3 regions of the Pseudomonas sp. Pmew2 genome follow, and region 2 is predicted to be linked to each of the others. Evidence: predicted binding sites of a transcription regulator. Region 2 holds the regulator's gene; each other region holds the start of a gene.

Region 1 (8,014 bases), 1.8 Mb from region 2:
GCGCGCAGCCAGTTCCTTGAGGGTCGAGACATCCAGATTGCGGTAGTGGAACCAGTTTTCCAGCGTCGGCATGTGGCGATACAGGAAGCGGCGATCCTGGCAGATGCTGTTGCCGCAGATCGGCGAACTGCGCTCCGGCACCCACAGCTTGATGAACTCAAGGGTCTGCGCCTCGGCTTCAGCCATGCTGATGGTGCTTTCGCGTACTCGCTGGGTCAGGCCCGAGCCACCGTGCTGGCGGGTGTTCCACTCGTCCATTTTCGCCAGCGTTTCGTCACTCTGGTGCACAGCGATCACCGGGCCTTCGGCCAGGGTGTTCAGCTCGCTATCAGTGATGATCGTGGCCATTTCGATGATGACATCGGTATCAGGGTCCAGACCGGTCATTTCCAGATCGATCCAGATCAGGTTCTGCTTGTTCTGCATGTGTCGACTCCTCAGCGTAGGCGCGCAGTTTAGCTCACCCTGCCGTGCTAGACTCCTGCCGATCAATCGTACTGCCTAATTCATCGGTTACATCACATCGGAACACCCATGGCCAAACGCCAACTCAATCGTCGTCAGAACTGGCGCATCGAAAAAATTCAGGGCGAGCGTGCTGCCCGCGCTGCAAAACGCGAGTCCGCTACGCTTGAAACACTGGAAGGCGGCGACCTCGGCCCCGAACAGACCGGCCTTGTGATTGCTCACTTCGGTGTACAGGTCGAAGTCGAGGCTCAGGAAGGCGAAGCAAGCGGTCAGGTCTTCCGCTGCCACCTGCGCGCCAACCTGCCGGCACTGGTCACGGGTGATCGCGTTGTATGGCGCGCCGGCAATCAGGGCATTGGCGTCATCGTTGCGCAACTGCCCCGCACCACCGAACTGCGCCGCCCGGACTCACGTGGCCAGCTCAAGCCTGTGGCTGCCAACGTCGATCTGATCGTGATCGTGTTCGCGCCCATGCCCGAGCCACATGCCAACCTGATTGACCGCTATCTGGTGGCCGCCGAGCATGCCGGGATTCGTCCGCTGCTGCTGCTCAACAAGGCTGACCTGATCGACGAACAGAACGCGCCCGCGCTCAATGCGTTGCTGGCGGTCTACCGCACACTGGGTTACCCGGTGCTGGAAGTGTCGGCGCATCATGGCGATGGCATGCAGACACTGCAAAGCCAGCTTGATGGCCACATCAGTGTGTTCGTTGGCCAGTCCGGCGTCGGCAAGTCTTCGTTGGTCAACAGCCTGCTGCCGGAAACGGATACCCGGGTCGGGCCGTTGTCCGAAGTCTCCGGCCAGGGCACACACACCACCACAACCGCCCGCCTGTTCCACTTTCCGCGTGGCGGCGATCTGATCGACTCACCGGGTATCCGCGAATTCGGCCTGGGGCATGTCAGCCGTGCAGACGTAGAAGCTGGCTTCATCGAATTCAACGACCTGATCGGCACGTGCCGCTTTCGCGACTGCAAGCATGACCGCGAACCGGGCTGCGCCCTGCTCAAGGGGCTTGAAGATGGCCGCGTGCAGCAACAGCGCATGAACAGCTACCGTTCGATCATTGCCAGCCTGCCGCAAGACAGTTACTGAGCACCGAACGCCGCACACAAAAACGCCGCGATGATCGCGGCGTTTCTGTATCGGTTGCAGCTCAGTTCTGGGCTGGCTCGACCCGCAACTTGCCATCGTCAAAGATATTCAGCTTCTGCCGGATCTCGTGAGGCTGGGCGTATGCCCGTGGGTCTGGCGGTGCCCCGACCGAAGCACCCGGAGCAGCGGGAGTAGCAGGAGCGGCGGGCGCAGGTTTGGACTGAGGCGCACCACCGGAGTTCTGGTCGCCTTCGATACGCTGCTGAGCCTTTTTGGTCAAAACCACAATGTCGATGCGGCGGTTGACCGGATTGGTCGGGTTCTCGTGATCATAAAGAGCTGACGAGGCATAACCCACCACCCTGGCCACCTGTGAGTCCGGATAGGTACCGGCCACTAGCGCACGACGTGCAGCATTGGCGCGGTTGGCCGACAGTTCCCAGTTACCGAATCCGCCGTTGCCTACAAAAGGTGTCGCGTCGGTATGACCGCTGATGCTGATCTTGTTCGGCACGCTTTTGATGGTGTCAGCCATTGCCAGCAGGATGTCTTCGAAATAAGGCTTGAGACGTGCGCTGCCCGAGTCGAACATCGGCCGGTTGTCAGCGTCCATGATCTGGATACGCAAACCGTCCTGGGTGATCTCGAACAGAATCTGGTCCTTGAATTTCTGCAGTTGCGGGTTTTCCTCGACCTTGTTCTGCAGCTCTTGCAACAGCATCTCCAGACGCTCCTGCTCGACCTCTTCAGCTTTGGTCTCGGAAGTCTCGGCCTCAAGGGGCACGGTGTCAGGTGACGGCGTGGTCTTGACCTCAGGGTTCAGCGTCTGATTCGGCGACATCTCGGGCGAGCCGCCCAGGTCGATCACATACGGCGAACCGCTGTCCGAAAAACCGACCGGGTCCTTGAAGTAACCGGCCACCGCGAGCAACTGTTCGGGCGTGGCAGAAGACATCAGCCACAGCACCAGAAAGAACGCCATCATCGCCGTCGCGAAGTCGGCAAACGCGATTTTCCAGGCACCGCCGTGATGTCCGCCACCAAAGCGCTTTACGCGCTTGATGATAATCGGCTGATTATTTTCCATGACTTAGCGACCGCGAACCGCTTGTTCCAGCTCGCTGAAGCTGGGGCGATGCAGCGGGTAGAGAACCTTGCGGCCAAATTCGACGGCCAGCGAAGGCGGCATGCCGGAGGCCGACGCCACCAGCGACGCCTTGATGCTCTCATAGACGTTCATTTCTTCCTTGGCATCATGGGCAAGGCAGGTGGCCAACGGACCGAAGAAACCGTATGCCGCAAGAATACCGAAGAAGGTACCTACCAGCGCCGCACCTACGTGCATGCCGATTGCAGCCTTGTCGCCCGACCCCAGCGACGCCATGGTCACCACGATACCGAGTACCGCCGCCACGATACCGAAGCCAGGCATACCGTCGGCGATACCGGTAATGGCATGGGATGGATGCTCGAGCTCTTCTTTCATGCTCAGCAGTTCCATGTCGAACAAGCCTTCCAGCTCGTGAGGAGCCATGTTGCCGGACGACATGATGCGCAGGTAGTCGCAGATGTACGCGGTCATGCGCTCATCTTTCAGCACACCAGGGTATTTGGCGAAGATCGGGCTGGAGGCGGCGTCTTCGATATCCCCTTCAATCGCCATCATGCCTTCACGGCGGCTCTTGTTGAGGATTTCGTACACCAGCCCCAGCACCTCAAGGTAATAGGCGTGTGTGAAGCGCGAACCGAACATCTTCAGCGACTTCTTGAACACGTGCATGGTCATGTAGCCAGGGTTGGCCTGGAGGAACGCGCCCAGTGCAGCACCGCCGATGATCAAGACCTCGTAGGGCTGGAATAGCGCCATGATCTTGCCATGGGACAGCACATATCCGCCGAGGACACTCGCGATAACGACAATGATGCCGATAATTTTAGCCATAGGAAAAAATACTTTACTGAGTCGGGTTCAGGGACAGTCCGGAAGTTCTTGAATCTCTTCTTCTCCTTATCGGCCTAACTGGGCCAGACTATAGCCGGTTCTTTTGAAAAACCCATTTATCCGCCTCCATAAAAGGAGGAAAATGGCCTCAGCGTCCCGTACGCTGGCGGTTTCCCAGCTCAGATAATCAGCCGCACAGGCCATCGAATGTCGACAGCACACGCAGCACATCATCTCGTTCCGAAAACGCTGGATGCCTGGGTCAAGCTGCTTGACGGCATCGCGTTACCGGTCCCTGCCGTCAATCATGGGCACGTTCGCGCAGCATTGAACGACAGTCGCCGCTCACTGCGTGAAATCGCTGAAATGATGCAGGAAAGCCCCGCACTGGTATTGAGTGTGATGCGCGAGGCCAACCATCACACCCACGGTTTGACCGAGCAGGCCGAGAGCCTCGAGATTGCGATCAACCGTCTGGGGCTGGCGCGTACTGAAATCCTTCTGGGCCGCTTGCCAGCCAAGCCGCCCGAGGAAATTCCCGCGGTCTATCGCCAATTGATTCTGGTCAGCCAGCACGCCACACAACAGGCCAACGGGTTGTTTGCCAGTCGCCTTGCACGACTCTGGCAAGACATCCATATGGGCAGCCTGCTTTTCCTCTCCCCCCTTTGGCCGATGGCGCTGGCCTATCCGAAGCTGCTCGAAGAGCTGGAGTTGCGGGTTATCCACAAGGGCCATTCCAGCCTTGCAGTGGAAAAAGAGCTGTTCGGCGTCAATCTGCTGGAGCTGTGCCTGGCACTCGCCGAATTCTGGCGCCTGCCGATCTGGGTCACGCGCGGTTATAAGTTGCTGATCAACGAGCGACGCGATCTGGCCAAGGTGCTGCGCATCGCCCGCGAAGAACACAGCCCGCTGCAACAGCAACAACTCATGGACGCCGACCCCAACCTGCGGCGCTGGCTGAACCAGCCAGCCAATACTGTTTTGCTGGGTAACGGCCTGGCGCTGGCGGCGCAACATGCCTGGAACAGCCCGCATTGCCTGCGCTGGGAACGGCTGACCAGCCTTTACCTGCAACAGTCGATCAGCGAAGTGCAGCAGCAGGCGCATCAAAACGCTGCCAGCAGCGCGCGTATTCATGCGGAAAAAGACCTCTGGCACCCGGCCGAATCGCTGATCTGGCCTTGGGATGCGCGCCGTGTAAGGCGCGACAACGAACCAGCGCCACCGCCATCGGCCGACGCCCTGCAGCTATGGCGCAAGCACTGCGCCGAGCTGCTGCAGGACCCCAGCCCGTTCATCAACGCCATGCACTTGACCACCTCGGCCCGCGACGCGTTCATGTCGTGCGGTATGGAGCGGGTCATGCTGCTGATGCTGGACAAGACCTCGACCGTACTGCGCGTCAATCAGATGGCCGGACTGCCGGCCGAAACCGCCTCCTTGCAGCTGTTCATCAAGGAAAGCACCGTGTTGCAACGCTTGCTGACCCAGCCGACGCAGTTGCGCATGACCCCCGCGAACAACGCGCAGTTTGCCGTCCTGCTGCCCGCGCCACTGAAAACCCTGTTCAGTGGCCAGCACTGGCTTATTCGCTCGCTGAGCAACAACGGTAAAGTCATGCTGCTGGTGGTCGCCGACCAGGGTGGTGGGGCCTTGTCGGAAATTTCCGTCCAGGCATTCGGAAAAACCGCGCAATGTATTGAAAGGGCACTTGGCATCTTTAGTCATCGCAAAGCGTGAGGCCTGGCGTACAATTCGCCTCTTTCCTTTCATCGGAGGCTGCAAATGTCCGCATTCACTGGCTTGTCGCTGGTCATCGAACCCAACGATCTGCTTGAGCGTCTAGACGCCCCGGAACTGATCCTCGTGGATCTGACCAGCAGCGCTCGCTACGAAGCCGGGCACATTCGCGGCGCACGCTTTGTCGATCCGAAACGTACGCAACTGGGCAAGCCTCCTGCGCCTGGCCTACTGCCCGACACTGCCGATCTGCAGCAGCTGTTCGGCGAGCTGGGCCACAACCCTGATGCAGTCTATGTCGTCTACGATGACGAAGGCGGTGGCTGGGCCGGGCGTTTTATCTGGCTGCTGGATGTCATCGGCCATCACCGTTATCACTATCTGGATGGCGGCGTGCTGGCCTGGGAAGCGCAATCGCTGCCGTTGAGCACAGAGGTTGCGCCCGTTGCAGGCGGCCCGGTCACGCTGACGCTGCACGACGAACCTACCGCCACACGCGAATACCTGCAAAGCCGTCTGGGTGCCGCCGACCTGGCAATCTGGGACGCTCGCGGCCCTACCGAGTATTCGGGCGAAAAAGTAGTCGCGGCCAAGGGCGGACACATACCCGGCGCAGTCAATTTCGAATGGACTGCGGGCATGGACAAGGCACGCAACCTGCGTATTCGTCAGGACATGCCAGAGATTCTTCGCGACCTGGGCATAACGCCCGACAAGGAAGTGATCACCCATTGCCAGACTCACCACCGCTCGGGCTTCACCTATCTGGTGGCGAAAGCGCTGGGCTACCCAAGGGTCAAGGCCTATGCCGGCTCGTGGGGTGAATGGGGCAATCACCCGGAGACACCGGTAGAACTTCCGGAAGTGGCCGCCGCGCCCGCCCAGGCAGTCGAGGTTGCGCAACCCGTCGCGCCTGCGCAGCCAGCACCAGCCGAAACCGTCGAACCTGTCCGCTCTAGCGAACCGCGACAGGCCTCGCAGAAATATTCAGGACACTCATCCTCAGGACCTTCAATGAAAGACCGCTTGTTCATCATCAGCCAGTACCTGCTGCCGCACCACCTGCTGTCCCGACTGGCAGGCTGCGTTGCCGAATGCCGCGTACGCTGGTTCAAAAACGCTTTCACCGCGTGGTTTGCCCGCCGTTATCAAGTGGACATGTCGCAGGCCCTGGTCGAAGACCTGACGTCCTACGAGCACTTCAATGCGTTCTTCACCCGCGCATTGAAAGCCGACGCCCGCCCGCTCGATACCACGCCGAGCGCGATTCTTTCGCCAGCCGACGGCGCCATCAGCCAGTTGGGCCCTATCGACCACGGCCGGATCTTCCAGGCCAAGGGCCACAGCTTCAGCGTACTGGAACTGCTCGGCGGTGATCCCAAGCTGTCAGCGCCCTTCATGGGCGGCGAGTTCGCAACCGTCTACCTGTCGCCAAAGGACTATCACCGCGTCCACATGCCACTGGCTGGCACGCTGCGTGAAATGGTCTACGTGCCGGGCCGCATCTTCTCGGTCAACCAGACCACGGCTGAAAACGTACCCGAGCTGTTCGCCCGTAACGAGCGAGTGGTCTGCCTGTTCGACACCGAGCGCGGACCAATGGCAGTGGTGCTGGTCGGCGCGATGATCGTGGCGTCGGTCGAGACGGTATGGGCCGGGCTGGTCACGCCGCCCAAGCGTGAATTGAAGACGTTCAGCTACGACGAAGCAGCGCGTGCGCCAATCCATCTGGAAAAAGGTGCCGAGATGGGCCGCTTCAAACTGGGCTCCACGGCCATTGTGCTGTTCGGGCCAAATCAGGTGAAATGGGCCGAGCAACTGACCGCGGGCTCCAAGGTACAGATGGGCCAGGCATTGGCAGTTCCGACACAGGCATGATCGTGACTTGAAGTCACAGTGCCCGGCATGGGCGCCCCATTAACAGGGGCGCTCATGCAGTTTAAAACCGGACAGTAATGGCTCCAGGCCATATTTACTGCGTAGTGATGCCGATACTGGTAAAGTCGCCCGATCGGTGCTGTAGGATACTTCGCACTTTCATGGGCGTATGCTCGACATGTCCCCGCTCCGCGATGACGTCAGCCACCCATCTAAAGCCTCCGTCCGGGCCAATGAGTTGTTGGAGTTCGCCTGTCACATGAGTAATTTTAGCCTCCCTCTGCTATTGCGTGCCCCTACGCCGACGCAGTCGAGCCTGACATTCAGTGAAGCCAACCCCCGCGACCTCAAACGCTGGATTTCCAGATTGCCCAAGGCGAACCTCGGAGAAATGGCGCGCCAGCTCTATCAAGGGCTGACCGAGCTCAACCAGTTGATCACCCCGAGCGAGAACCGCCTGCAATTGCTTGAATTGCTGCGGCCCGAGGTGTACTTCGTCTGCAAGCACCTTGAACGTCACTTTCTCAATCAGGCCATTGTGCTGGACGAGCGACCACGCAAGGTGGCCAACCTCTGCCAGGCGCTGCAAAACCATCTCGCAACCGGTTACAAGCAGATCATTCAGCAGGTCGCCCCGCGCTACACCCGAGACCAGGCCGGGCTGTTCAGCACTGCGCTGCAACGCGCACTGCATGGTCTCAACGGGCCACTGATACGCGCCAACCAGCTTTACTGTCCCGTTCAGGATGGCCTGTGGCTCGAGCTGCATCAGATCTACCAGATTGCCCGTCAGTACCAGTTGCACAACACGCCGGTCGAAGAGCCCCTGGCCCATCACAGCAAAGTGCTGAGCGTGGAGCAAACCTACGTGATCGCGCTGCTGAT
Region 2 (8,014 bases):
TATTTGCAGGAAAAAGGCCTGTCGCTGCGCCAGGGCACCATCGTCGATGCCACCATTATTCATGCCCCAAGCTCGACCAAGAACAAAGACGGCGAGCGTGATCCCGAGATGCATCAGACAAAGAAGGGTAACCAGTATTTCTTCGGTATGAAGGCCCACATCGGCGCTGACGTTGAGTCTGGACTGGTTCATCACGTCCATGGCACTGCGGCCAATGTGGCCGATGTCACTCAAGTCGCCGAACTGCTCCACGGGGAAGAAAACGCGGTCTATGCGGACGCTGGCTACACCGGTGTCGAGAAGCGTGAAGAGCACGAAAATCGTAACGTGATCTGGCAAATCGCGGCGCGGCGCAGCACGTATTCCAAGCTGAACAAACGCAGCCTGTTGTACAAAGCCAAGCGCAAGATCGAGTACTGCAAAGCGCAGACACGCGCCAAGGTCGAGCATCCGTTTCGGGTCATCAAGCGCCAGTTTGGTTACGTGAAAGTACGCTTTCGTGGGCTGATGAAAAACACGGCCCAACTGACCACGCTGTTCGCCCTGTCGAACCTGTGGATGGCTCGAAAGCGACTAATGGGTTTGGGTGAGTTGCGCGCTTAACACGGAAAACCGAGCGAAAAACGCGCTCGACTCACACTGCATCAGACCGTTTTCAGAAAAATAGCGCTATGTGCCTGGCAAATTACGGCTTGCCACCGCTGCGCGGCAAGTTGATCGGAGCATCCCTAAAGCCTTACCAGCACTGGCTTTGTAAAAGTTGGACAGCTTTTTGCAACAGGGTCGATACAGGTCGCCATCGGCGTCAATGTTTTGATCTAGTGCGCAGGTAAACAATCAGTGGATCGTTCTCAGATATTCAGTAGCGCACGCAGCAATATCACTGGCCTGGGCCGTGGTCAGTTGGGCGTTCCGCTGTTGTTGCTGGTCATGATGGCAATGATGATGTTGCCTATGCCGCCGTTCCTGCTGGACGTGTTCTTCACGTTCAACATTGCACTGTCCATCGTCGTGTTGCTGGTGTGTGTTTACGCTCTGCGGCCGCTGGACTTCTCGGTGTTTCCAACCATTCTGCTGGTCGCTACGCTGTTGCGTCTGGCACTGAACGTTGCTTCCACGCGAGTGGTCATGCTTCACGGTCAGGACGGTCACGCCGCTGCGGGCAAGGTGATTCAGGCCTTCGGTGAGGTGGTGATCGGTGGTAACTATGTTGTCGGTATCGTGGTGTTCGCGATTCTGATGATCATCAACTTCGTAGTAATCACCAAAGGTGCCGGCCGTATTTCCGAGGTCAGCGCGCGTTTCACCCTCGACGCGATGCCAGGCAAACAGATGGCAATCGACGCCGACCTCAACGCCGGTCTCATCGATCAGCCAGAAGCCAAGCGCCGCCGTGCTGAAGTCGCTCAGGAAGCCGAGTTCTACGGTTCCATGGACGGTGCCAGCAAATTCGTGCGCGGCGATGCAATTGCCGGTTTGCTGATTCTGTTCATCAACCTGATCGGCGGCATGCTGGTCGGTATTCTGCAACACAACATGACATTCGCTGATGCAGGCCGCGTTTATACCCTGCTGACCATCGGTGACGGTTTGGTGGCGCAATTGCCATCACTGCTTTTGTCCACTGCCGCAGCGATCATGGTGACCCGCGCTTCCGGTTCGGAAGAGATGGGCAAGCTGATCAATCGTCAGATGTTCGCCTCGCCCAAGGCACTGGCAGTTTCCGCTGCGATCATGATCGTAATGGGGCTGGTGCCGGGCATGCCGCACTTCTCCTTCATCAGCCTCGGCCTGGTGGCTGCGGGTGGTGCGTATCTGCTCTGGAAGAAAGAGAACCAGGTGAAAGTCGAGGCGCTGGCCGAAGTGCAACGCCAACAGGACCTGCTGCCTTCGCCGACCCGTGTTCAGGACGCCAAGGAGCTGGGTTGGGATGACGTCACCCCTATCGACATCATCGGCCTGGAAGTGGGTTATCGCCTGATTCCGCTGGTGGACCGCAATCAGGGTGGTCAACTGCTGGCGCGTATCAAGGGCGTGCGCAAGAAGCTGTCGCAAGAGCTGGGCTTCCTGATGCCGACCGTACACATCCGTGACAACCTTGATCTGGCACCCAGCGCCTACCGTCTGACGCTGATGGGCGTGATTCTGGCCGAGGCCGAGATTTATCCGGATCGCGAGCTGGCGATCAACCCCGGTCAAGTGTTCGGCACCCTGAACGGCATCACCGCCAGAGACCCGGCGTTTGGTCTGGAGGCCGTTTGGATCGAAATCAGCCAGCGCAGCCAGGCGCAGTCGCTGGGTTATACCGTGGTGGACGCCAGTACTGTGGTGGCAACCCACTTGAACCAGATTCTCTACAAGCACTCTCATGAACTGATTGGTCACGAAGAAGTCCAGCAGTTGATGCAATTGCTGGCCAAAAGCTCGCCCAAACTGGCTGAAGAGCTGGTCCCTGGTGTGCTGTCCCTGTCCTCGTTGCTCAACGTGCTGCAAGCGCTTCTGGCTGAGCATGTACCTGTGCGTGATATTCGCAGCATTGCAGAAGCTATCGCCAACAACGCCGGCAAGAGTCAAGATACCGCCGCTTTGGTGGCTGCCGTGCGAGTGGGTCTGAGCCGCGCAATCGTCCAAAGCATTGTAGGTGTTGAGCCGGAGCTGCCTGTTATCACTCTGGAACCAAGGTTGGAACAGATATTGCTCAATAGTTTGCAGAAGGCTGGTCAGGGTCAGGAAGAAGGCGTTCTTCTTGAGCCAAGCATGGCTGAGAAGCTCCAGCGTTCGTTGATTGAGGCCGCCCAGCGTCAGGAGATGCAAGGGTTGCCGGTAATTCTTCTGGTAGCAGGGCCTGTCCGGGCGATGCTGTCACGATTTGGACGATTGGCTGTACCGAACATGCATGTTCTGGCGTATCAGGAAATTCCGGACAACAAGCAAGTAACCATCGTAGCGACTGTCGGGCCGAACGGCTGAGGTAGTGAGTCATGCAAGTTAAGCGATTTTTCGCCGCCGATATGCGTCAAGCCATGAAACTGGTTCGCGATGAGCTGGGCGCCGAGGCGGCCATCATCGGTAACCGGCGCATTGCCGGTGGCGTAGAGCTGACTGCCGCTCTGGATTACAAGCTGTCCGCCCTGGCACCGCGTGTGCCGAACATGGAGCTCGAAGACGAGCTGCGCAAGACCCAGTCGCGCATCGTCTCTGCTCAGGCCGAATTGAACAACCGCAGCGACAGTGACGCGTCGATCAATCTTCAGCTGTTTTCCGGCAAACCGGTCAGCGCTGTCGATACGCACATCGAGCCGACGCTCGAAGAGCCGCCACGACCATTCGCGTACACGCCGCCTGCGCCCGCAGAGCCTGCTGTCGGCCAGCGCGCCTATGATTCGATGCGCTCCGAATTGAACGGCTTGCGCGAGCTGCTGGAAGTCCAGCTTGGCTCCCTGGCCTGGAACCAGCTGCAGGGCAGTCGTCCGCAGCAGGCCAATCTGTGGCGCCGCCTGCAACGTGTCGGTTTGTCCGGCCCGCTGTCGCGCGATCTGCTGTCGATGATCCCGGAGATTGACGAGCCTCGTCAGGCCTGGCGCATGTTGCTGGCCCATTTGGCGCGCATGATTGCCGTGCCGGACATCGAGCCGCTAGAAGAGGGTGGAGTCATTGCCATGGTCGGGCCTGCCGGCATGGGCAAGACCACCACGCTGGCCAAGCTGGCGGCACGTTACGTGTTGAAGTACGGTCCGCAGAATATCGCTCTGGTCAGCATGGACAGTTTCCGCATCGGCGCACAGGAGCAGCTCAAGACCCTTGGGCGCATCCTCAACGTGCCGGTTACCCATGTCGATCCTGGCCAGTCGCTGGTCCAGGCGCTGGAGCCGCTGCTGCGCAAGCGCGTGGTGTTGATCGATACCGCCGGGCTGCAAGCCAGCGATCCCGCGCTGCGCATGCAACTGGAAAGTCTGGCAGGGCGTGGCATCAAGTCGCGTAACTACCTGGTACTGGCGACCACCAGCCAGAAGCAGGTGCTGACCGCTGCTTATCACAGTTACAAGCGTTGTGGCCTGGCCGGATGCATTCTGACCAAGCTTGATGAAACAGCCAGCCTTGGCGAAGTCCTGAGCCTGGCGATCAGTCATGAATTACCTGTGGCCTACCTCACGGACGGACCCCGTATTCCTGACGACCTGCACACCCCGCGTCGTCATCAACTGGTGAGCCGTGCGGTGAGTGTGCAGATGCAGGATGAGCCGAGCGAGGAAGCGATGGCTGATATGTTTGCTGACCTCTATCACACCCCTGGCAAGAGAGTGGGTTAAGTGATGGATATTATTGGAATGTCCCTGCGTCAACGGTCTGCCATGCGGTGTTCATTTGCGAACGTGCAGCCCTCGATGTGGTTTCGGTCTACGCAAGACAAGGTAAAGAAATAACATGGGCAGCATGCATCCCGTACAGGTTATCGCGGTGACCGGTGGCAAAGGTGGCGTCGGTAAGACTAACGTGTCAGTGAATCTTTCACTGGCCCTTGCCGAGCTTGGCCGTCGTGTCATGCTGCTGGACGCCGATCTGGGTCTGGCCAATGTCGACGTTCTGCTTGGGCTGACGCCTAAACGTACACTTGCCGATGTGATAGAGGGCCGTTGCGAGTTGCGCGACGTTCTGTTGCAGGGGCCGGGTGGGGTGCGTATCGTGCCTGCCGCCTCTGGCACCCAGAGCATGGTGCATCTGTCCCCGGCCCAGCATGCGGGTCTGATCCAGGCGTTCAGCGAGATTGGCGACAACCTTGATGTGCTGGTGATTGACACGGCTGCCGGTATCGGCGAATCGGTGGTCAGCTTCGTGCGCGCCGCTCAGGAAGTGTTGCTGGTGGTGTGCGACGAGCCCACGTCGATCACCGATGCCTACGCCCTGATCAAACTGCTCAACCGCGACTACGGCATGAACCGCTTCCGTGTGCTGGCCAACATGGCGCAGAGCCCGCAGGAAGGGCGCAACCTGTTCGCCAAACTCACCAAAGTGACGGACCGTTTTCTTGATGTCGCGCTGCAGTATGTAGGTGCCGTGCCGTACGACGAGTGCGTGCGCAAGGCCGTACAGAAACAGCGCGCCGTCTACGAAGCATTCCCGCGATCCAAATGTGCGCTGGCGTTCAAGGCCATTGCCCAGAAGGTTGATACCTGGCCGCTGCCAGCCAACCCGCGGGGTCATCTCGAGTTCTTCGTTGAGCGACTCGTTCACCAGACCAGTGCAGGGCCTGTGCAATGACTGCGAGCGGCTACCAGATGTACAGCAAGGCTTCCCGTAATTCGCAATACGAGTTGATCGAGCGTTATGCGCCATTGGTCAAGCGTATCGCTTATCATCTGCTGGCGCGCTTGCCGGCCAGCGTGCAGGTCGAGGATCTGATCCAGGCTGGCATGATCGGTCTGCTTGAAGTCTCCACCAAATATGATTCAACCAAAGGTGCGAGTTTCGAGACCTACGCCGGCATTCGCATTCGTGGTGCGATGCTGGATGAAGTGCGCAAGGGCGACTGGGCACCACGCTCAGTGCACCGCAATACCCGAATGGTCAGTGACGCAATTCGTGCAATTGAAGCTAAAACCGGCCGTGACGCTAAAGATCACGAGGTTGCGGCCGAACTCCAGTTGAGTCTTGATGATTATTACGGGATTTTGAATGACACCTTGGGCAGCCGCCTCTTCAGTTTCGACGACCTGCTTCAGGACGGCGATCACGAAGGGCTGCATGAGGATGGCGCAAGCGGTTCGCTTGAGCCGTCGCGCGACCTGGAAGACGAGCGCTTCCAGGCAGCGTTGGCCGATGCAATTGCCAATTTGCCAGAGCGTGAGCGTCTGGTGTTGGCGCTGTACTACGACGAAGAGCTGAACCTCAAGGAAATCGGAGAGGTTCTTGGGGTCAGCGAATCTCGGGTCAGTCAGTTACACAGCCAGTGCGCAGCTCGTTTGCGGGGGCGTTTGGGGGAGTGGCGAGCGCGTTGACGGCAGTGCGCGACGTTTGTCGTGCGTTGTCTGCATGCCGGCTGTGCAAAGCGTTACGTGGTAGCAGGATAGACGAGGCAAGGGCCTGTCGGGCAATGTCTCGATGGGCTTTAGTCGCAGTCTTGACTGTCGTTGTGCCAAGCCCGTCGTCGTTTCGTATAGCTGGGGGTGTGCTGTGCCAGTATTGAGTGAACAGCGTGTTCAGGTGCTGAACGCGTTAAAGACTGCTTGGAGGTCGAATTGGACAAGAACATGAAAATCCTCATCGTTGATGACTTCTCAACGATGCGGCGGATCATCAAGAATCTGTTGCGTGATCTGGGATTTACCAACACATCTGAAGCGGATGACGGTCTGACCGCATTGCCGATGCTGCAGAGCGGTGCCTTTGACTTTCTGGTGACGGACTGGAACATGCCTGGCATGACCGGTATCGACTTGTTGCGTCAGGTCCGTGCGGACGAGCGTCTCAAGAGCCTTCCTGTACTGATGGTTACTGCCGAAGCGAAGCGTGAGCAGATCATTGAAGCTGCCCAGGCCGGGGTGAACGGTTATGTAGTCAAGCCATTCACGGCTCAAGCGCTTAAAGAGAAGATCGAAAAGATCTTTGAACGCGTCAATAGCTGATGCATGCCGCGAGGGCGCTATGGATAACAATGATTCGATGGCCGACTTTGAGTCGACCTTAAAGAGACACGCGCAGGAACTCGTCACCAGCCTTGAAAAGGGCCGCTTCGGTGACGCTGTGCAGCTGATCCATGAACTCAACCAGACACGCGACCGCGGCCTTTATCAGGAAGTGGGCAAGCTGACTCGTGAGCTGCACAGTGCAATCGTCAACTTTCATATTGATCCGCACATGCCTCAAGCCGAGGAAGTGTCGCAGATCACCGACGCGACCGAACGCCTGTCGTATGTGGTGAGGCTGACCGAGAATGCGGCCAACCGCACTATGGACCTGGTCGAGGAAAGCACACCGCTCATGAGCGGTCTGAGCTCCGATGCCAAGGCATTGAGTGACGACTGGGGGCGTTTCATGCGCCGCGAAATCGGTGCTGAAGAATTCCGTGAGCTGGCCAAGCGGGTCGATGGTTTTCTGACGCGCACCGAGCAGGAGGCAGATAGGGTTTCCGGGCATCTCAACGATATTTTGCTTGCCCAGGATTACCAGGACCTTACGGGGCAGGTTATCAAGCGCGTGACGCAATTGGTTACGGAAGTCGAGAGCAATCTGCTCAAACTGGTGCTCATGGCCAGCCATGTCGATCGCTTCGCAGGCATCGAACATGACGAAGAATCCATCCTTGCTGAAAAAGATCCTAAAAAACATCTCGCCAAGGGTGAAGGTCCGCAGATTCATGCCGATAAACGTGAAGACGTCGTATCCGGACAGGATGATGTAGACGATCTGCTATCGAGCCTCGGCTTCTAAGATCTGTTGACGGTTAATTTTAGGGAGCACCCCATGAGCTTCGGCGCCGATGAAGAAATCCTTCAGGATTTTCTGGTAGAGGCCGGCGAAATTCTGGAGCAGTTGTCAGAGCAATTGGTCGAGCTGGAAAGCCGACCGGATGATGCTGATCTGCTCAATGCAATTTTTCGCGGTTTTCACACTGTAAAAGGGGGCGCCGGCTTCCTCCAGCTCCATGAGCTGGTGGAGTGCTGCCACATCGCCGAAAACGTGTTCGACATTCTTCGCAAGGGTGAGCGTCGCGTTGATTCCGAACTGATGGATGTGGTCCTGGAAGCTCTGGACACCGTCAACAGCATGTTCGGTCAGGTACGTGAACGGACTGACGTAACTGCGGCGACGCCAGAACTGCTGGCTGCGCTTTCGCGACTGGCCGAGCCACAATCTGCCGACGAAGTCGCAGCGCCCGAGCCCGAGCCGGTGGTTGAAGCCGAGGCTCCGGCTCCGGTTGCCGAGCAAGCGGCCAGCGATGACATTACCGATGATGAGTTCGAGCAACTGCTCGATTCGCTGCACGGCACCAGTCCGGTGTCTGCGGCACCATCAG
Region 3 (8,014 bases), 2.0 Mb from region 2:
GCCTCGTTGATGCGTGCGTGCATCACCGTATGCCTGGACAGGCTGTTGCCGCGCAAATCGATCAGGGTCTGATGCTCGGGGTTGAGGGGATTGTCGAGGATCCAGTCCGGCAGTTCGGTCAGGTTGTTATGAGCCACCGACAGCTCACGAATATTGTTCGGGATTATGTCCGTCAGCCAGGAAGGCCAGCGGTGCATGCCGACTCGCTCCAGTATCAACCGGTCAAGATGCAGCCAGCCAAGGTCCATCGGCAGCAAGCTGACCAGCCGGTTGCCGCTGAGGTTCAGCGACCTGAGATCAGGCATATCGCGCAAGTGGTCCATCTGCGCCTGATCCAGAAAAATGCTCTGGTTTATCAGTCCCAGTTCAGTAAGTTGCGGCAGCACACTGGACACTTGCTGGGGCAGGTTGAGGAAGGCCGATAGCTGCGGATCCGCACCGGCGCCGGGTTCGCCGACCAGAATGAGTGAGCGCGTGTGGGGGAAGCGTTGCAGAAAGTGTCCAAGTTCGAAGCTGTTGGTCAACTGTCTGGGTAGATCCGTGGCTACCGGTGTTGAAAGCTCTGCGCCCGGGCGAACTCGGGGTTCGATCGAGATATTCTCCAGATAGAGTCCGCTCACCCGCGCGTATACAAAATCTGGTAGGTGTCGTGGGAAGTCAGTCAGGGATACCTGCTGCAGATACAGTGGCTCAAGCGTTCGTCCGATTTCAGGCAGGTTATTGATGCGCCAGTGGTTCCAGATCGCCTCGCTGATACGCGCCCGGCTATCGATATGCGCCTGACTCATGGGGGGCATTGCCACGACTTCAAAGGTCCAGGCGTCAAGACTTTCCCGCAGCATGATTTGCTCGCCCAGCAGGCTGTTGAGTCGTTCATCGATAGCCCGATTATCCCTGCCTGTGTGGCGCAGGCGGCTGAGAATGTCTTCGGGGAACGCGTCTTCCAGTTCCAGCAAACGGATCTTGTCCAGCAGACTTTCATCGGTCATATGCCAGTCGGTTCTGCCATTACCGCTCAAGGGATAACCAAGGCGGCCATCGGCCAGACGCATGGGGGACTTGGAGCCGGGTTTGAGCGCCTGCATGTTCAGCAGTGGCGCGAGAGTCTGGCGAGGCAGAGGGTTTTTCTGAATCAGAGCCTCCAGCGCCTGCCCCTGGCCGGTATGGGCAAAACCCAATTGGCTGCGCTCGGCATCGGGCAGGGCGTGAAGTACGGATGAATACAGATCGTCCAGCCCGTGCAGGTGCTGATCGTCAGCGTCACGGGTCTCATAACGATTGCCATCTTTGAACAGCACCTTGCGAACGGGAGCCTCCTGAGCCCCGATACTGTAGAGCAGTTGGCCGCCAAAGAAGCGATTGTGCACCTCCAACCTGACCTGAGAAGGCCATTGCGCAAGGGCTTCAAGGCTGTGCAGGGCAAGGCAATCGGTATCTGCGCTGGATACCGAGGTCAGGTAAAGGCCCTCATAGGCTCGTGCCAGCCGTACTTGCTGCAAATAGGCACTGGCTTCTTCGGCCATGCGTAAGGGTACGCGGCGCTCTGTAGTGAGTTGTAGCCGCTCGGCTGGCGAGGCGTGGCTGGCCAATTCCTCGACAACCAGCGGCGGCAGGCCGGCAAACGCCTGCTGGAGGGTTTGCGCGCCGTCCGTATCAGCGACTTTCAGGGCGCGGTAACGTGATTCGAACAACCAGGCTCTGGTTGTCCGGGCACGCGCCACCAATTGTGCGCGTAAAGCGATCAGCCGCGGTGCGATGCCCGGCTGACCCGCACCGAACTCTTCGTTGAGCAGAGTCCGGATTTCGATGTTGTTCAGTTTTTCCAGGACCTGGCGCAGGGCATCTGGCTGATCGGCACGAATATGCATGTCGAGGGGGGCAGCAGCGCCAGACTGCTGCGCCGCAACGAACCGATGGAGCGTGTTGCCTTGGGCATCCACCAGCACCAGAGCGCGATTGTTCGGCCAGCCAGGGTCATGGCTCAGCAGTTCAAGTTGGAGGGGCGCTGCTGCGTCTGCATCGTTGGCTTCCATCTGCTCTATGAAACGATCAATTTCCTGATCCAGCCTGAAACGGCGCGCTGTGTCTTCGAGCAAGGCCGGTGGGCGGAGCTGATCAGCCAGTGCCTGGCGCATCACGGATTCAGGCGTATTGCTGACCTTCAGGATGCGTCTGGCTGCGCTGTCGGAAAACGCTTCGCTGGAATACCCCAACCGTCGGAACAGCGACAGGCCTTCCATCTCCAGCGGGCGATCAAGTTCATGCAGCCATGCTCCCGCGCCGTTGTGGCGCAGGGCGGGTTGATAGCCGTGCGGGTTGGCTGGGTGCTCTATCAGATAACCATCGCCGGTCGGGGCAGGGCTCACCGAATAGGTGCGTCCTTCAAGTGGCAGCCACTGCTTGCCTTGCCATGTATACAGGCCTGTGGCGTTGGGCAGCAGACCCTTTGGCAGCACGATGTCATGGCTAAAGGGTGTCAGGTCCGGTTTCCAGAGACGAGTCATTCCACTCGGTAATTCCACGGGTTTGAGGCCGTTTACGAACTCGGGCACCTGTATCGCAGGTATGCCTGCTGAGCCCGTCGCCGCAGCGCCAAGGGCCGACATCAGGGCAATATTCTCCACCACGTCGAACAGGTAGGTGAGCGCCTGCTGTTTTTCGTCCTTGGCCCAGCTTTCTATGCCCTCATAGACTTCATGGGCCAACTGAATGGCTGTGACGGCCATCATCACTTCGCCCAGTACCGGAACGACAAAAGCGGCGATGTTCAAGACGTCGAAGGCTTTGTCCTTAAAGTACTGCACACGCTCGTCGACAGTTTTCTGGTCCTGCGCCGCCGTTGGCACGCCATGAAACAGCGCATTTTCCTTCAACGCTGCACGTTTGCGATCGTACAGGGCCTCCGGCAAGGGGCCTTGCAGAGGAGTCTCTCTCAGGTCCAGCCGGGCGTTTCGGTCCGCTTCACGTTCCAGCCACTGGCGCTCGAAGAACCCCCCTTTCTTGACTTTGGGGTGCAGACGCTCGGACAGCTTTTCAAACAAGGCACTTCGATGGCGCGCCGGTATGAAACGCATGAAAAAATTCAGATATCCATCGATGAACATCCGGTCGCGCAACGAGTTTATAAACGCCTCGACCGAGTCGTATTCCTTCAATGGCGCAACCGGATCGTCTGGAATGTAGACGACAATTTTTTCTGCCTGAGTTGCCATGTCGCGGTCTTTGCCAATAACGAACGGGCCGTCAAGTTCGACATCCCCCAGGCACAGCACGCTGCAGTTGACCGGCCTGTTATCAAGTCGGACGTTTTGCTTGCTGTCGAGAATATCCAGTAACGCGCCCTGCAATGGCGGGCTGACAAGTTCCTGCAGGGAGGCAATCTGCAGTTGAAGCCGGATGGACGATGACTGAAGTTTCAGGAAGTCCTTGCGCAGCCTGGATGCCGCAGCGTCCGCCGTTTCTTCGGGTGTCGAAGGTGCATTGAAGACGGACTCCAGGTGGGTCTGGTATTTACCGCCCAGGTCCAGCTCGCGGCACATCGCTGCGAACCCGGTCGCAGATATCGGCAAGGACTGGCCGGCGATCTGTTGACCGATGATTTCAAAGGCGGAAAACACCTGAGCCTCTATGCCCGAGTCCGAATCCATCGCGCCAGGCGCGGTTTCCCACTTTTCGAAATTCTGCAGCGCAGCCTTGAGCAGGCTCTGACAGGCGGCCCTCAAGGCAATGTTGGCTTGAGTGATGGGGTCTCGGGATGCCGCCTGGAACGACTGGTCGACCCTGGCCCGGCTGGCGTGAAACAGCCAGGTCCGGGCGACGTCGACGTCCAGACCGAAGCGGTCCTTGATCGCCGCCGTCAGAAGAGGGGTCGCGAAGTCTTCCAGTGTCGAGAGGCGATCAAGCGTCGGACGAACCTTTTGTTCATTCTGGCGATGCTCGGCATAGAGCTGCTGAAGTTTATCGACTTGCTCCGGGCTGGACGTGCGCGCGCTCGTCAGCCATTGCAAGGGGCGTCCGGAGGTTTTGCGCAGAGTTGCATGGGTTGACGGTTCTGCGTCAAGCAGCCATCGGGGTGATTTATCTTTTATAAGTTGCACATGCGGGGCGGCAGGTGCCTTGCCCGGCGAAGTTTGGTCCAGCATTGAAGTGCCTTGTCGTGAGTGAGCAGGCGACAAAGCTTACGTTTGAGGTCAGGCCGGCAAGTGCTAACTATTTATCGGCTGCACAGGTTCCTGACGTGTTGTGTTCAAGTAGTGGTGGCAAGTGCCGACAAGAAGGCAGGAAAGCGGGTTAATGAGCAGGTGCCATGATTTGGTTTTTCATTCCCCGTGTACCGGTTGACGGCTGGGCTATACTCACGCCGCTTGGACCGCTCGTCGGTCCGCTTCTTGAACACGGCCCGATGCCGTCGTTGAACTCTTGAGGGCTGACTGTGAAGAACTGGACCTTGCGCCAACGGATTCTGGCGAGTTTCGCCGTCATCATCGCAATCATGCTGTTGATGGTCGTTGTATCTTATTCACGACTGTTGTCCATCGAGTCCAGCGAGGAAGATGTCCGTCTTGATGCGTTACCCGGTGTCTACTACAGCACGCTGGTGCGCAGCGCATGGGGCGAAAGTTACATCCGCACCCTGGAGCTGATTGCCGAAGGGCAGGGGCGTGCGCTGACCAAGCAGGAAAAGGACCAGTTTCAGGGGTTTGACGAAAACCTGCAGGCACAGATGAACGGCTACAAGAAGTCCATCTTCGATGATGCAGACAGAGACAGCTTCGCGCTTTTCGAAAAGCGCCGCGAAACCTATTCGCGCATGCTCGCCGATGTTCACGGCAAGTACGATAGCGGCGACTACGCAGGCGCGCGCGCCGAATTCTATGGCGAAGTGAACCCGGTCTGGCTCACGGGCCGCAAGCAGCTCAATGATCTCATCGTGGCCAATAAACAGCTGGCTGATCAGGCCACCGCCAACATTGTCAACGCCGTGCTGGCTGCCAAGATCAGCATGATCCTGTCGCTGCTGGTGGCAGTGCTGGCGGCTGCGGCCTGCGGGCTGCTGCTGATGCGTTCGATCATGGCACCGATGCAACTGATCGTGCGGATTCTGGACATCATGCGTACCGGAGATCTGAGCACCCGCCTGAACCTGTCCCGCAAGGACGAGTTCAATGCGGTCGAAACCGGCTTCAACGACATGATGACCGAGCTGACTGCGCTGGTTGCGCAGGCCCAGCGTTCTTCGGTGCAGGTAACGACTTCTGTCACTGAAATCGCTGCGACTTCCCGCCAGCAGCAGGCCACCGTTACCGAGACCGCGGCAACCACCACCGAGATCGGCGCGACCTCGCGGGAAATTGCTGCCACCTCGCGCGACCTGGTGCGAACCATGACCGAAGTCACCTCCGCAGCAGACCAGGCGTCGATTCTCGCCGGTTCCGGCCAGCAGGGGCTGGCACGCATGGAAGACACCATGCATCAGGTGATGGGCGCTGCCAATCTGGTCAACGCCAAACTGGCGATCCTCAACGAGAAGGCCGGCAACATCAATCAGGTCGTCGTTACCATCGTCAAGGTGGCCGACCAGACCAACCTGCTGTCGCTTAACGCGGCCATCGAGGCCGAGAAGGCGGGTGAGTACGGCCGTGGTTTCGCGGTGGTCGCCACCGAAGTGCGGCGCCTCGCCGACCAGACCGCTGTCGCCACCTATGACATTGAACAAATGGTGCAGGAAATCCAGTCGGCGGTTTCCGCAGGCGTTATGGGCATGGACAAGTTTTCCGAAGAAGTGCGCCGTGGCATGTTCGAGGTCACTCAGGTCGGCGAGCAGTTGTCGCAGATCATTCAGCAGGTACAGGCGTTGGCGCCCCGTGTGCTGATGGTCAATGAAGGTATGCAGGCTCAGGCTACCGGTGCCGAACAGATCAATCAGGCGCTGGTGCAACTGGCGGATGCCAGCAGCCAGACTGTCGAATCTCTGCGTCAAGCCAGTTTCGCCATCGACGAGTTGAGTCAGGTCGCGGTCGGGCTGCGCGGTGGCGTTTCGCGATTCAAGGTCTGAACACTCCAATGACGGATCAATCGCCGAGGCGCAACGGCACGCCACTGACCACCAGCAAACTCTTTCTGCTGTTTTGCATCGGCGAAGACCGCTATGCACTGGACGCGACAGAGATTGCCGAGATCCTGCCTCGCGTGAAACTCAAGGCAATTGCCCAGGCTCCGCACTGGGTGGCGGGGATCTTTGCCCATCGCGGCGAGATCGTGCCGGTGATTGACATCAGTGCACTGAACTCCGGTCAGCCAGCGCGCTTGCGCACCAGCACCCGCATGGTTCTGGTGCATTATCGGCACGACGACGCGCACCCGGCGCAATTACTCGGGCTGATTCTGGAGCAGGCCACCGAAACGCTGCGTTGCCCGGTGTCACAGTTCAAGGCGTACGGGCTGGACAATCGCCTGTCACCTTACCTGGGGCCGGTTCGGGAGGATGAGCAGGGGCTGCTGCAATGGATTCACGTTCAGGAACTGTTGAGCGAGCCGGTTCGCGAGTTGTTGTACCCGGTGCCGCCAATCGACCTCGAACTGCTTGAGGACGCGCCATGAAGGTCGACGATTCACGCTTCTTCAGCTTCCTCAAGGAGCGTATCGGGCTGGATGTGACCTCGGTCGGCGAGGCGATCATCGAGCGTGCCTTGCGTCAGCGTGCGACGGCCGCCCATTGCCCCGACAGTGATGCGTACTGGCACCTTCTGGTGTCGTCGCCTCAAGAACAGCAGGCGCTGATCGAGGCGGTGATCGTTCCTGAAACCTGGTTTTTTCGCTACCCGGAATCGTTCGTCACACTGGGCATGCTGGCCCGTGAACGTATAGCGAGCCTTGCCGGTGTGCGCCCGTTGCGTATTCTCAGCCTGCCGTGCTCGACCGGCGAGGAACCCTATTCGATTGCCATGGCGTTATTCGATGCGGGAGTCGATGCCAGGCAGTTCAAGGTCGATGCCATTGATATCAGCCCTTTTTCGATTGCCAAGGCCGAGCACGGCATCTATGGCAAGAACTCGTTCCGGGGCAGCGACACCGGTTTTCGCGAGCGGTATTTCAACCCGGTCGCTGACGGGTTTGAAATCGCCGACAGTGTGCGCGCCTGTGTGAGTTTTCAGGCTGGCAACCTGCTCGATCCGAAACTGGCTTCGCAGGTCGCCTATGACATCGTTTTCTGCCGCAATCTGGTGATCTATTTTGATCGGCAGACCCAGCAACATGTGTTCAAGGTCCTCAAGCAACTGACCCGGGAAGACGGCCTGCTGTTCATCGGGCCGGCGGAGGGCAACCTGCTGGCAGGTATTGGCATGCGCTCGATCGGTATTGCGCAATCATTTGCCTTCCGGCATGCGCCAATCGAACCGACAGCTCCGGCTCCGGCTTGGAGCCCGGCTCCGGTAACCGCCCCGGTTGCACCGCGCCCGGCCCCCGATGCACCTGCCAGAGCGCCTGCGCCACGACCTGTCGCACGAACGTCCGCAGCGTTTGCGCCCATCGTCAAGCCGGTTGCTGTCACTGGCAATAGCGAGGTTTCGGCGCTGCTCGACAGGATTGCCGGCCTGGCCAACGAAGGCAAAAGTGCCGAGGCGCAGGCTGCCTGCGAGCGCTATCTGCAACAGCATGAGCCGGTTGCACAGGTGTTTTACTGGCTGGGCCTGCTCAGCGAAGTAGAAGGCAGCGTGGCGCAGGCTCAGGGTTTCTATCGCAAGGCGTTGTACCTGCAACCGCAGCACTCCGAATCGCTGGCCCAACTGGCTGCGTTGCTGGCCGCCCAGGGCGACAGTGCCGGGGCCCGGCGCTTGCAGGACCGTGCTGCACGTGGCGCGAATAAACAAGGAAACCATTGATGACGGGTGTGTCCGGTTTTTCCAGTCTTACCCATGACCAAGCCCTGGATATCGATGACTGCTGGAACCGTATCGGTATTCACGGTGATCGTTCCTGCCCGTTGCTTGAAGAGCACATACACTGTCGCAAC

The links. The regulator FliA, encoded in region 2, starts transcription of late flagellar genes. The targets are predictions, from matches to a motif close to CTAAAGTTTNNNNNNNNNNNGCCGNTAA.
Region 1: motA (flagellar motor stator protein MotA) is a predicted target of FliA. The motif match lies at 3,575-3,602, and genes of this name have one in related genera.
Region 3: AC4ANK_RS21575 (methyl-accepting chemotaxis protein) is a predicted target of FliA. The motif match lies at 4,246-4,273, and genes of this name have one in related genera.

The regions. Positions count from the first base shown of each region.
Region 1 is NZ_CM176702.1:843,404-851,417, reverse strand. It holds gene orn (oligoribonuclease) at 1-426, opposite strand, end outside; gene rsgA (small ribosomal subunit biogenesis GTPase RsgA) at 535-1,566, shown strand; gene motB (flagellar motor protein MotB) at 1,628-2,653, opposite strand; gene motA (flagellar motor stator protein MotA) at 2,657-3,508, opposite strand; gene AC4ANK_RS03790 (HDOD domain-containing protein) at 3,716-5,251, shown strand; partial or broken gene AC4ANK_RS03785 (rhodanese-like domain-containing protein) at 5,297-6,109, shown strand; gene asd (archaetidylserine decarboxylase) at 6,266-7,129, shown strand; gene AC4ANK_RS03775 (cyclic-di-GMP receptor FimW-related protein) at 7,389-8,014, shown strand, end outside.
Region 2 is NZ_CM176702.1:2,627,395-2,635,408, forward strand. It holds gene AC4ANK_RS11965 (IS5 family transposase) at 1-603, shown strand, start outside; gene flhA (flagellar biosynthesis protein FlhA) at 841-2,970, shown strand; gene flhF (flagellar biosynthesis GTPase FlhF) at 2,982-4,310, shown strand; gene fleN (flagellar synthesis regulator FleN) at 4,426-5,259, shown strand; gene fliA (RNA polymerase sigma factor FliA) at 5,256-5,996, shown strand; gene AC4ANK_RS11990 (chemotaxis response regulator CheY) at 6,249-6,623, shown strand; gene AC4ANK_RS11995 (protein phosphatase CheZ) at 6,643-7,428, shown strand; gene AC4ANK_RS12000 (chemotaxis protein CheA) at 7,462-8,014, shown strand, end outside.
Region 3 is NZ_CM176702.1:4,666,852-4,674,865, reverse strand. It holds gene AC4ANK_RS21580 (NEL-type E3 ubiquitin ligase domain-containing protein) at 1-4,142, opposite strand, end outside; gene AC4ANK_RS21575 (methyl-accepting chemotaxis protein) at 4,433-6,055, shown strand; gene AC4ANK_RS21570 (chemotaxis protein CheW) at 6,064-6,600, shown strand; gene AC4ANK_RS21565 (CheR family methyltransferase) at 6,597-7,883, shown strand; gene AC4ANK_RS21560 (chemotaxis protein CheW) at 7,883-8,014, shown strand, end outside.